Regions from separate parts of the Bacillus cereus group sp. RP43 genome, predicted to be linked through region 1. Evidence: a T-box and tRNA genes for the amino acid it is inferred to sense, from the RefSeq annotation. Region 1 holds a T-box; the other regions hold tRNA genes.

Region 1 (3,247 bases):
ATAGATTTGTTAAGTTGAATACGTAAAGAAGAGCTAAAACAGATAAAACTGTTTTAGCTCTTCTTTATTAATAATTGATTTGCATATTGGTATGCCCATTAATCAGCTTCTAATATAGCGTCTAGAGAAGGGTTTTTTACTTTATGATGGGCATCAATTGTTTTTTTATATCGAAAAATGTAATTTCATTTGCTGCATTTAATAAGAAGTATGTTTAGGTTTTTGGTATATAGATATTAAAATGTATTTTCAAAGTTTGATAGCAATGTAGCGGTATCCCTATTAAAAATCAAGGTTATAGATAACTGGTATATCCATTCTAGGGAAACCGCCCATACCTGTTCCAGGGAAACCACCCATACCCATTCCAGGGAAACCACCCATACCTGTTCCAGGGAAACCGCCCATACCCATTCCAGGGAAACCACCCATACCTGTTCCAGGGAAACCGCCCATACCCATTCCAGGGAAACCACCCATACCTGTTCCAGGGAAACCGCCCATACCCATTCCAGGGAAACCACCCATACCTGTTCCAGGGAAACCGCCCATACCCATTCCAGGGAAACCGCCCATACCCATTCCAGGGAAACCACCCATACCTGTTCCAGGAAAACCACCCATACCCATTCCAGGGAAACCGCCCATACCTGTTCCAGGGAAACCGCCCATACCTGTTCCAGGGAAACCGCCCATACCCATTCCAGGGAAACCACCCATACCTGTTCCAGGGAAGCCACCCATACCCATTCCAGGAAAACCTATAATACGGTGAGAATCTAATGTCATGTTTCCACCTACTTTTTATAAATATTTCATACTCTTTTACATGCTATGCTTAAAGAAAATAAAGGAGCTTATTCTCATTTGAAATTAGGCAGACTAACTACTGATAAGTGGGGTTATGTGAACTTCATATGTATAGGATATAGATAAAAGGACTTTCAATCTTCGAATAAGAATTTAATAATTTATACAATGAATTGATAAACTGGGCAATCTGTTCATGTTAGAGTTTGTTATCATCAATCCTTTTAAACAAAAGATATAGTATTATCATTTCGAGAAGATTCTTTTATCTCCAGTTTTGGTAGCGATAAGGACTTTGGGGGAGGAGGAATCTATTACTCTTGTTTAGTTTATAGTAAACAAATTAGTCTCATGCGTAGGCTTTTAATTCAACAATAGGTAGATTGCTTTCTTTTAGTTTGTAATCAAATATTATATCGTCCATGCGAAAATTCGCCTCAACTTCAAGAGAAATGAAAGTACCCCCGATTTCTACTTGATTTCCGTTTTCAGTCTCAAAAGTGAGCGCACCGTCAAATGTTTCTATATACTCATCGCAGGTGTATAAATATATAGCAATAGGTGTGAAATGTATAATTACCCCTAAAGTATCATCGTTAGTCTGAATATTTCTCTTAAACTTATCGATTTTTTTAGTAAACCAACCCATAACTTCACCCCGTTTTTGTATTGTAAAGAAATTCTGTATATATTGATTATATATGGTAGGGAATAAATTGGTAATGGGTATTGTTAAAATTCCAAATATAAAAAACGGAAAATTCAGTTTTATGAGAAGGGAAAATGTGATAAACTGTAAAAAATAACGAAAAAGCAATGAAAGAGAAGAGTACATATTCAAAACTTTTCAGAGAGCTGATATGTGGTGGGAATCAGTAAGGGATGAATGTGGAATGGACTCTGGAGCTTCTCGCTGAAGTGAGTAGGCGAAGACGGTTACTTCACGTTAAGAAGTTGAAGTGAGCTATAATGATAGCTAATTAAGGTGGTACCGCGGGAGTCTCTCGTCCTTTTTGTAGGATGAGGGGCTCTTTTTATTTTTATTTTGAGGAAGGAGGAGTTAGTGTGAGTGAAAAAATAATGTTAACAGGAATTAAGCCGACAGGTTATCCGCATTTAGGAAATTATATTGGCGCAATTAAACCTGCATTACAAATGTCAAAGAATAATGAAGGAAAAGCATTGTATTTTATAGCTGACTATCATGCATTAAATGCTGTGCATGATCCAGAGAAGTTTAGTAGTTATACGAAAGAGGTAGCAGCTACGTGGTTATCACTAGGACTTGGAGAAGATGTTATTTTTTATCGACAAACAGAAGTACCAGAGATTCTAGAATTAGCTTGGATATTAGCTTGCCTAACTCCGAAAGGACTTATGAACCGTGCTCATGCGTATAAGGCGAAGGTAGAGCAAAATAAAGAAGCGGGTTTAGAGGTAGATACAGGAGTTAATATGGGATTATATACGTATCCGATTTTAATGGCGGCTGATATATTACTATTTCAAGCTACTCATGTACCAGTCGGGAAAGACCAAATTCAGCATATTGAAATTGCGCGTGATATTGCGACGTATTTTAATCATACATTTGGCATGACATTTACGCTTCCAGAGTATGTCATACAAGAAGAAGGAGCAATATTACCTGGTCTTGACGGAAGAAAGATGAGTAAAAGTTATGGGAATGTTATCCCATTATTTGCAGAGCAAGAAAAACTACGAAAGTTAATATTTAAAATAAAAACAGATTCTTCACTTCCAAATGAACCGAAAAAACTAGAAACGTTATTTACAATATATAAAGAATTTGCGAAAGAAGATGAAATTCAGTCGATGCGTGAAAAGTATGAGACTGGAATCGGATGGGGTGATGTAAAAAAAGAATTATTCCGAGTTGTTGACCGTGAATTAGCAAGTCCTCGGGAAAAATACACAACGTATATGAATGAGCCTCATTTGTTATATGAAGCGTTAGAAAGAGGTGCTGAGAGGGCACGGACTATCGCGAAGGTAAATTTAGCGGAAATTAAAAAACGGATTGGATTTGAGAGGGAACGTTAAGCGTTCCCTTGTTTTTTCTATGTGAATCTTAATTATTTATTCGTTGTATCTGCATGTAAAATGAGGGATTCGCATTTTCTTATTGAATTTATTAATTGCATATGTTAAAAAGTATGCTAATATAGGGTTACTTATTAAATATGTTTAATAAGTATAATTAAAGTGACTTATTAAAGGTGTTTAATAAGTGGGATTCATTCTATAACGAAGGAGATGATTGTATGAGAACAGAGAAAGAAAAGATGTTGGCAGGAGAAATGTATATTGCGGATGATGAAGAATTAGTGGCTGATAGGGCGGAGGCAAAACGTTTAACACGCCTTTATAACGAGGCGATGGAGACTGGTGATGAAAGCCGCTTTACTTTGTTAAA
Region 2 (3,247 bases), 2.4 Mb from region 1:
TTCGCTCGCTTACACATATAAAAGAATGTAAATTCCAATACTTCTTTATGAGATAATAGATGTTTACAATTTGTTATACATTTCTCATTAAATTTAACTCGATCCCAAATTTCTACATCCTCAGCTGTTAATTCACCAATACGATATTTAATAATTAAATAGTTTAAAGCAACTGCTTTCGTCAACAGATCCCATGTTTCATACTCCAATGAAGTTTGGACAAATTCATCTAGTCCTTGGGCTATCATAAAAGCATTTGCCTCTTCATACCAACCAATCTCTTGACATAAACGAAGAATACGTACTAGAGTTGGAATTTCATCTTTATGAAACTGCGGTAAATTCTTTACTTTATTCATGCCATATACGATAAATGCCGCTAAATTCTCTTCTTTATAAAATTCTTTTTCTTTCCATACTAATATAGTTCGCTCTTTCCCTTCACCTTTTGGATGACAAGGTACAAGCAAAGAAAATAACTCAGCGAAATTATTTGGTTCTATATATGTATCTGTAACCAAATTCCAATTTGGATCGCCCTGTACAGCCCTCATATAATTCCCCTTCCCTTTTTATCTATGTAGGAAATAATAATTCATTAATTCATTATTACATCATTAATGATAAATATTGTTATATTCAAAATCTATCATAATACTTATATCTCTCAGTATATCATTTTTTCTCTTATTAAAAATTAGGAATGACAAATTTTAAAAAACTGTCAAAAATATTGACTCTATACTTATTATATAATGTCTCAGATACATCACGCTAATATATTAGTTTAATCCATATATACTAGAATAATGTATCTGATCTTTATACATAATTTATTCCGTATGCTCCGAGATTTCACTTAAAGCAAACCCTGCTTGATCATCTGCTGATTTTCTTATAGCTAAATCACCTAGTGCTAGCATCCCAACAAGTTGACCGCTCTCAACTACCGGTAATCGTCTAATTTGATATTGTGCCATTAACTCTGTAGCTTTTTCAATAGAATCATCTGGAGAAACTGAAACAATGTTTGTTGTCATTACATTTGTAATTTGATTAGATCCAGGATGTTTTTCAGCAATCCCACGAACAACTAAGTCTCGATCAGTAACAAGCCCAACAACTTGTTTATTTTCAATAACAGGAATCAATCCAACCGATTCTTCCTTCATTTTTACAGCCGCCTCATATACATTATCTAACGGTGTACAATGTACGATATGAGTACTCATAAGTTCTCTAACTTGTGTCATTTTTCATCTCCTCCTTTTAATACATACCATAGCTTTTCCTAAATCCCTTTATTTATTTCAGGAAAATAAGGTGATAAAAAGAGGCTTATACATAATAAAAAAGAGTCAGCAATATGCTGACTCTTTTTTTTATGACCCGTACGGGATTCGAACCCGTGTTACCGCCGTGAAAGGGCGGTGTCTTAACCACTTGACCAACGGGCCATGGCTCCGCAGGTAGGACTCGAACCTACGACCGATCGGTTAACAGCCGATAGCTCTACCACTGAGCTACTGCGGAATATATGGTGGGCCTAAATGGACTCGAACCATCGACCTCACGCTTATCAGGCGTGCGCTCTAACCAGCTGAGCTATAGGCCCATATACTTTACAGGGGCAGTAGGAATCGAACCCACACTGGAGGTTTTGGAGACCTCAGTTCTACCTTTAAACTATGCCCCTAAATGATGCCGGCTAGAGGACTTGAACCCCCAACCTACTGATTACAAGTCAGTTGCTCTACCAATTGAGCTAAGCCGGCATAAAAAAATGGTGGCTCGGGACGGAATCGAACCGCCGACACGAGGATTTTCAGTCCTCTGCTCTACCGACTGAGCTACCGAGCCAACATAAAATGGCGGTCCCGACCGGGGTCGAACCGGCGATCTCCTGCGTGACAGGCAGGCATGTTAACCACTACACCACGGGACCATTGGTTGCGGGGACAGGATTTGAACCTGCGACCTTCGGGTTATGAGCCCGACGAGCTACCGTACTGCTCCACCCCGCGACGATATTATGTTTTAAAAATAAATGGAGGAGGTAGAGGGATTCGAACCCCCGCGCGACTCTCGCCGCCTGTCGGTTTTCAAGACCGATCCCTTCAGCCGAACTTGGGTATACCTCCATGAAGGAAAAATTAATATCTTATTCATTTTTATATGTAACTAAGCCACTTTTTAAAAAAATGGAGGAGGTAGAGGGATTCGAACCCCCGCGCGACTCTCGCCGCCTGTCGGTTTTCAAGACCGATCCCTTCAGCCGAACTTGGGTATACCTCCGACATATAAAAAATAAAGTGGAGCCTAGCGGGATCGAACCGCTGACCTCCTGCGTGCAAGGCAGGCGCTCTCCCAGCTGAGCTAAGGCCCCATGTTTTTGGGAAAATCGGGAAGACAGGATTTGAACCTGCGACCCCCTGGTCCCAAACCAGGTGCTCTACCAAGCTGAGCCACTTCCCGTTAATAAAAGCGCGCCCGAGAGGAGTCGAACCCCTAACCTCTTGATCCGTAGTCAAACGCTCTATCCAATTGAGCTACGGGCGCATATGGTGCCGAGGGCGGGGGTCGAACCCGCACGGTGGTCACCCACCGCAGGATTTTAAGTCCTGTGCGTCTGCCTGTTCCGCCACCCCGGCATGTCATATTGAAAATTGGAGCGGAAGACGGGATTCGAACCCGCGACCCCAACCTTGGCAAGGTTGTATTCTACCACTGAACTACTTCCGCAAAACATGTATGAGTTATTTTATTAAAAGTGCGGGTGAAGGGAGTCGAACCCCCACGCCAAAGGCGCTAGATCCTAAGTCTAGTGCGTCTGCCAATTCCGCCACACCCGCATATTTTGTTAAAATGGTGAGCCATGAAGGATTCGAACCTTCGACCCTCTGATTAAAAGTCAGATGCTCTACCAACTGAGCTAATGGCTCTTAATGGCTGGGCTAGCTGGATTCGAACCAGCGCATGACGGAGTCAAAGTCCGTTGCCTTACCGCTTGGCTATAGCCCAATAATTAAGAAATGGTGGAGGGGGGCAGATTCGAACTGCCGAACCCGAAGGAGCGGATTTACAGTCCGCCGCGTTTAGCCACTTCGCTACCCCTCCGACATAAATGGTGGAGGATGACGGGATCGAACCGCCGACCCCCTGCTTGTAAGGCAGGTGCTCTCCCAGCTGAGCTAATCCTCCATTTTGCCTGGCAACGTCCTACTCTCACAGGGACAAGGTCCCAACT
Region 3 (3,247 bases), 2.6 Mb from region 1:
TGGACGCGTTATATACTCATCGATGTTCTCTTCGTTTAAAGCAACAAATTTGGCTTCTTTTATTTCTTCAGGTTGAATTTTTATTTCACCACTAACATATGCTACTTTAAAAACAACAGCTACAATATGCATAGAAGCGTTATAATAAATCCCTGTGACTCCGATTGGTTTCACCGTTAATCCTGTTTCCTCCATTATTTCTCTACAAACAGCTTGATCGAGTGCTTCTCCTTCTTCTCTGTCCTCCTGGCATTTCCCACGTATCAGCTCGCCAGTGCACTTTCGTTAAAAGCACCTCATTCTTTTCATTTGTTAAATAACCTGCTACGGCAACAATATGCTTTGGTGTTTTATGCTCCACAGAAATACCTCCTAGAAATACGATTATTTAAAATGCAAACCTATAACCATCTTCCCTAACAGCTACAAAATACCTTTAATACTTTACCACCTTAATTAACTCCATAAAAAAAGACCCTATCCGTTAAACGAAAGGGTCTCCTGTCTTTTATTATTCTCCTAGGTCTACGTTGTGGTAAACCTGTTGTACATCTTCTAAATCTTCTAATGCATCAACCATTTTTTCAAATTGTTCTTGAGCATCTTCAGGAAGTTCTACATCACTTTGTGCAAGCATTGTTAATTCTGCAACTGTAAATTCTTCAACACCAGCATCTTTAAGTGCAGATTGTACTGAATGGAACTGATCAGGTTCAGCATAAACGATAACAGAATCTTCTTCTTCTAGAATGTCACGTGCATCTACATCTGCTTCCATTAAGATTTCAAGAACCTCATCTGACGTTTTACCTTCAAGACCGATAACAGCTGTCGCATCAAACATGTAAGCCACAGAACCATTTACACCCATGTTACCACTGTTTTTGCTAAATGCAGCTCGTACATCTGCTGCAGTACGGTTTACGTTATTTGTCAGTGTATCTACAATTACCATAGATCCATTTGGTCCAAAACCTTCATAACGAAGCTCGTCATAATTTTCTTCTGAACCGCCTTTTGCCTTTTCAATTGCACGGTCAATAATTGTTCTTGGTACGTTGTATGTTTTCGCACGCTCTAATACGACTCTTAGTGTTTGGTTTGATTCTGGATCTGGCTCGCCTTGTTTTGCTGCCACATAAATTTCACGTCCAAATTTCGCGTATATACGGCTTGTATTTGCATCTTTTGATGCTTTTTTGTCTTTAATATTATTCCATTTACGGCCCATACTTTCCACTCTCTTTCCCATTTTAAATCTACATAAAAATATTAATATGAAATATAATGTGTATTCAACACATTTTTAAAAGAAATATAAAAAGTTCATTTTTGATTCATATTACAGACATAATATAAATCACTATCATTTTGTTCTTTCGACAAGTTATATTATACATGAATTCCTAAGTTTATTACGAATTTTAGAATCATATAGAATAATTTAACAAAAAAGACTCTAACATTTCTGTTAGAGTCTTTTTTAAGTCACCGATACCGATGGTCGGGGTCGAACCGACACTCCCGAAGGAACACGATTTTGAGTCGTGCGCGTCTGCCAATTCCGCCACATCGGCATAAAATAAAGGCGGCAACCGGATTTGAACCGGTGGTAAAGGTTTTGCAGACCTCTGCCTTACCACTTGGCTATGCCGCCATATGAAGTTAAAATGGAGCGGAAGACGGGATTCGAACCCGCGACCCCAACCTTGGCAAGGTTGTATTCTACCACTGAACTACTTCCGCAAAAATGGCTGGGCTAGCTGGATTCGAACCAGCGCATGACGGAGTCAAAGTCCGTTGCCTTACCGCTTGGCTATAGCCCACCGAAGTTTTACTTAATTATATGTAAGTATCCATTAATTTATTTATAATTTTAAAAAATAAAATGGGGCGACTGATGGGAATCGAACCCACGAATGCCGGAGCCACAATCCGGTGCGTTAACCACTTCGCCACAACCGCCATGTTGTGTTTATATATTTGGCAGGGGCAGTAGGAATTGAACCCACACTGGAGGTTTTGGAGACCTCAGTTCTACCTTTAAACTATGCCCCTATGTAAAATGGTGGAGGGGGGCAGATTCGAACTGCCGAACCCGAAGGAGCGGATTTACAGTCCGCCGCGTTTAGCCACTTCGCTACCCCTCCGAAACTTACATGGTGCCGGCTAGAGGACTTGAACCCCCAACCTACTGATTACAAGTCAGTTGCTCTACCAATTGAGCTAAGCCGGCATATTTTATTAAAATGGTGGCTCGGGACGGAATCGAACCGCCGACACGAGGATTTTCAGTCCTCTGCTCTACCGACTGAGCTACCGAGCCTTATTAAAATGGCGGTCCCGACCGGGGTCGAACCGGCGATCTCCTGCGTGACAGGCAGGCATGTTAACCACTACACCACGGGACCATTTGGTTGCGGGGACAGGATTTGAACCTGCGACCTTCGGGTTATGAGCCCGACGAGCTACCGTACTGCTCCACCCCGCGACAATATTATTCATATAATTTATATGGTGGAGGATGACGGGATCGAACCGCCGACCCCCTGCTTGTAAGGCAGGTGCTCTCCCAGCTGAGCTAATCCTCCAAAAGTGGTGACCCGTACGGGATTCGAACCCGTGTTACCGCCGTGAAAGGGCGGTGTCTTAACCACTTGACCAACGGGCCAAATATTATAAATTCCTTATGGCGGAGAGCAAGGGATTCGAACCCTTGATACGCTTGTGACGTATACACGATTTCCAATCGTGCTCCTTCGGCCAACTCGGACAGCTCTCCAATGGCTCCGCAGGTAGGAATCGAACCTACGACCGATCGGTTAACAGCCGATAGCTCTACCGCTGAGCTACTGCGGAATAATATTGCCTGGCAACGTCCTACTCTCACAGGGACAAGGTCCCAACTACCATCGGCGCTAGAGAGCTTAACTTCCGTGTTCGGTATGGGAACGGGTGTGACCTCTCTGCCATCATTACCAGACATTATTCTTTTGAGACAATAATTATTATAACTTATTCAAACTGAAAGTCAATAAGTTTTTTATATTCTCTCAAAACTAGATAACGTTGCTTCATATTATATGGTTAAGTCCTCGATCTATTAGTATTCGTCAGCTCCACATGTCGCCACGCTTCCACCTCGAACCTATCAACCTGATCATCTTTCAGGGATCTTACTAGCTTACGCTATGGGAAATCTCATCTTGAGGGGGGCTTCATGCTTAGATGCTTTCAGCACTTATCC

What was found. A T-box is a leader RNA that pairs with one kind of tRNA and senses whether it is charged. The one in region 1 lies ahead of QCI75_RS10740 (tryptophan--tRNA ligase), so its partner is inferred to be a tRNA-Trp.
Positions count from the first base shown of each region.
Region 2: it has a tRNA-Trp gene. The T-box ahead of QCI75_RS10740 (tryptophan--tRNA ligase) is inferred to sense a tRNA for this amino acid. The anticodon was not compared.
Region 3: it has a tRNA-Trp gene. The T-box ahead of QCI75_RS10740 (tryptophan--tRNA ligase) is inferred to sense a tRNA for this amino acid. The anticodon was not compared.

Region 1 covers NZ_JARVHQ010000001.1:2,043,777-2,047,023, forward strand. Annotated here, with positions in the region: gene QCI75_RS10720 (AI-2E family transporter) at 1-26, shown strand, start outside; partial or broken gene QCI75_RS10725 (1-deoxy-D-xylulose 5-phosphate reductoisomerase) at 99-190, opposite strand; gene QCI75_RS10730 (hypothetical protein) at 283-789, opposite strand; gene QCI75_RS10735 (hypothetical protein) at 1,160-1,459, opposite strand; T-box leader at 1,618-1,825, shown strand; gene QCI75_RS10740 (tryptophan--tRNA ligase) at 1,831-2,874, shown strand; gene QCI75_RS10745 (maltose O-acetyltransferase) at 3,096-3,247, shown strand, end outside.
Region 2 covers NZ_JARVHQ010000001.1:4,434,491-4,437,737, forward strand. Annotated here, with positions in the region: gene QCI75_RS23095 (DUF3965 domain-containing protein) at 1-554, opposite strand, end outside; gene QCI75_RS23100 (CBS domain-containing protein) at 834-1,253, opposite strand; tRNA gene QCI75_RS23105 (tRNA-Glu) at 1,386-1,457, opposite strand; tRNA gene QCI75_RS23110 (tRNA-Asn) at 1,459-1,533, opposite strand; tRNA gene QCI75_RS23115 (tRNA-Ile) at 1,539-1,615, opposite strand; tRNA gene QCI75_RS23120 (tRNA-Trp) at 1,626-1,696, opposite strand; tRNA gene QCI75_RS23125 (tRNA-Thr) at 1,703-1,775, opposite strand; tRNA gene QCI75_RS23130 (tRNA-Phe) at 1,785-1,860, opposite strand; tRNA gene QCI75_RS23135 (tRNA-Asp) at 1,870-1,945, opposite strand; tRNA gene QCI75_RS23140 (tRNA-Met) at 1,948-2,024, opposite strand; tRNA gene QCI75_RS23145 (tRNA-Ser) at 2,049-2,141, opposite strand; tRNA gene QCI75_RS23150 (tRNA-Ser) at 2,203-2,295, opposite strand; tRNA gene QCI75_RS23155 (tRNA-Ala) at 2,314-2,386, opposite strand; tRNA gene QCI75_RS23160 (tRNA-Pro) at 2,402-2,475, opposite strand; tRNA gene QCI75_RS23165 (tRNA-Arg) at 2,486-2,559, opposite strand; tRNA gene QCI75_RS23170 (tRNA-Leu) at 2,563-2,651, opposite strand; tRNA gene QCI75_RS23175 (tRNA-Gly) at 2,668-2,742, opposite strand; tRNA gene QCI75_RS23180 (tRNA-Leu) at 2,772-2,852, opposite strand; tRNA gene QCI75_RS23185 (tRNA-Lys) at 2,867-2,942, opposite strand; tRNA gene QCI75_RS23190 (tRNA-Gln) at 2,947-3,021, opposite strand; tRNA gene QCI75_RS23195 (tRNA-Tyr) at 3,034-3,117, opposite strand; tRNA gene QCI75_RS23200 (tRNA-Val) at 3,126-3,201, opposite strand; rRNA gene rrf (5S ribosomal RNA) at 3,207-3,247, opposite strand, start outside.
Region 3 covers NZ_JARVHQ010000001.1:4,634,058-4,637,304, forward strand. Annotated here, with positions in the region: partial or broken gene QCI75_RS24060 (NUDIX hydrolase) at 1-361, opposite strand, end outside; gene QCI75_RS24065 (YebC/PmpR family DNA-binding transcriptional regulator) at 512-1,231, opposite strand; tRNA gene QCI75_RS24070 (tRNA-Leu) at 1,496-1,577, opposite strand; tRNA gene QCI75_RS24075 (tRNA-Cys) at 1,587-1,657, opposite strand; tRNA gene QCI75_RS24080 (tRNA-Gly) at 1,672-1,746, opposite strand; tRNA gene QCI75_RS24085 (tRNA-Gln) at 1,752-1,826, opposite strand; tRNA gene QCI75_RS24090 (tRNA-His) at 1,890-1,965, opposite strand; tRNA gene QCI75_RS24095 (tRNA-Trp) at 1,985-2,058, opposite strand; tRNA gene QCI75_RS24100 (tRNA-Tyr) at 2,067-2,150, opposite strand; tRNA gene QCI75_RS24105 (tRNA-Thr) at 2,161-2,236, opposite strand; tRNA gene QCI75_RS24110 (tRNA-Phe) at 2,251-2,326, opposite strand; tRNA gene QCI75_RS24115 (tRNA-Asp) at 2,336-2,411, opposite strand; tRNA gene QCI75_RS24120 (tRNA-Met) at 2,415-2,491, opposite strand; tRNA gene QCI75_RS24125 (tRNA-Val) at 2,516-2,591, opposite strand; tRNA gene QCI75_RS24130 (tRNA-Glu) at 2,597-2,671, opposite strand; tRNA gene QCI75_RS24135 (tRNA-Ser) at 2,691-2,782, opposite strand; tRNA gene QCI75_RS24140 (tRNA-Asn) at 2,785-2,859, opposite strand; rRNA gene rrf (5S ribosomal RNA) at 2,868-2,983, opposite strand; rRNA gene QCI75_RS24150 (23S ribosomal RNA) at 3,084-3,247, opposite strand, start outside.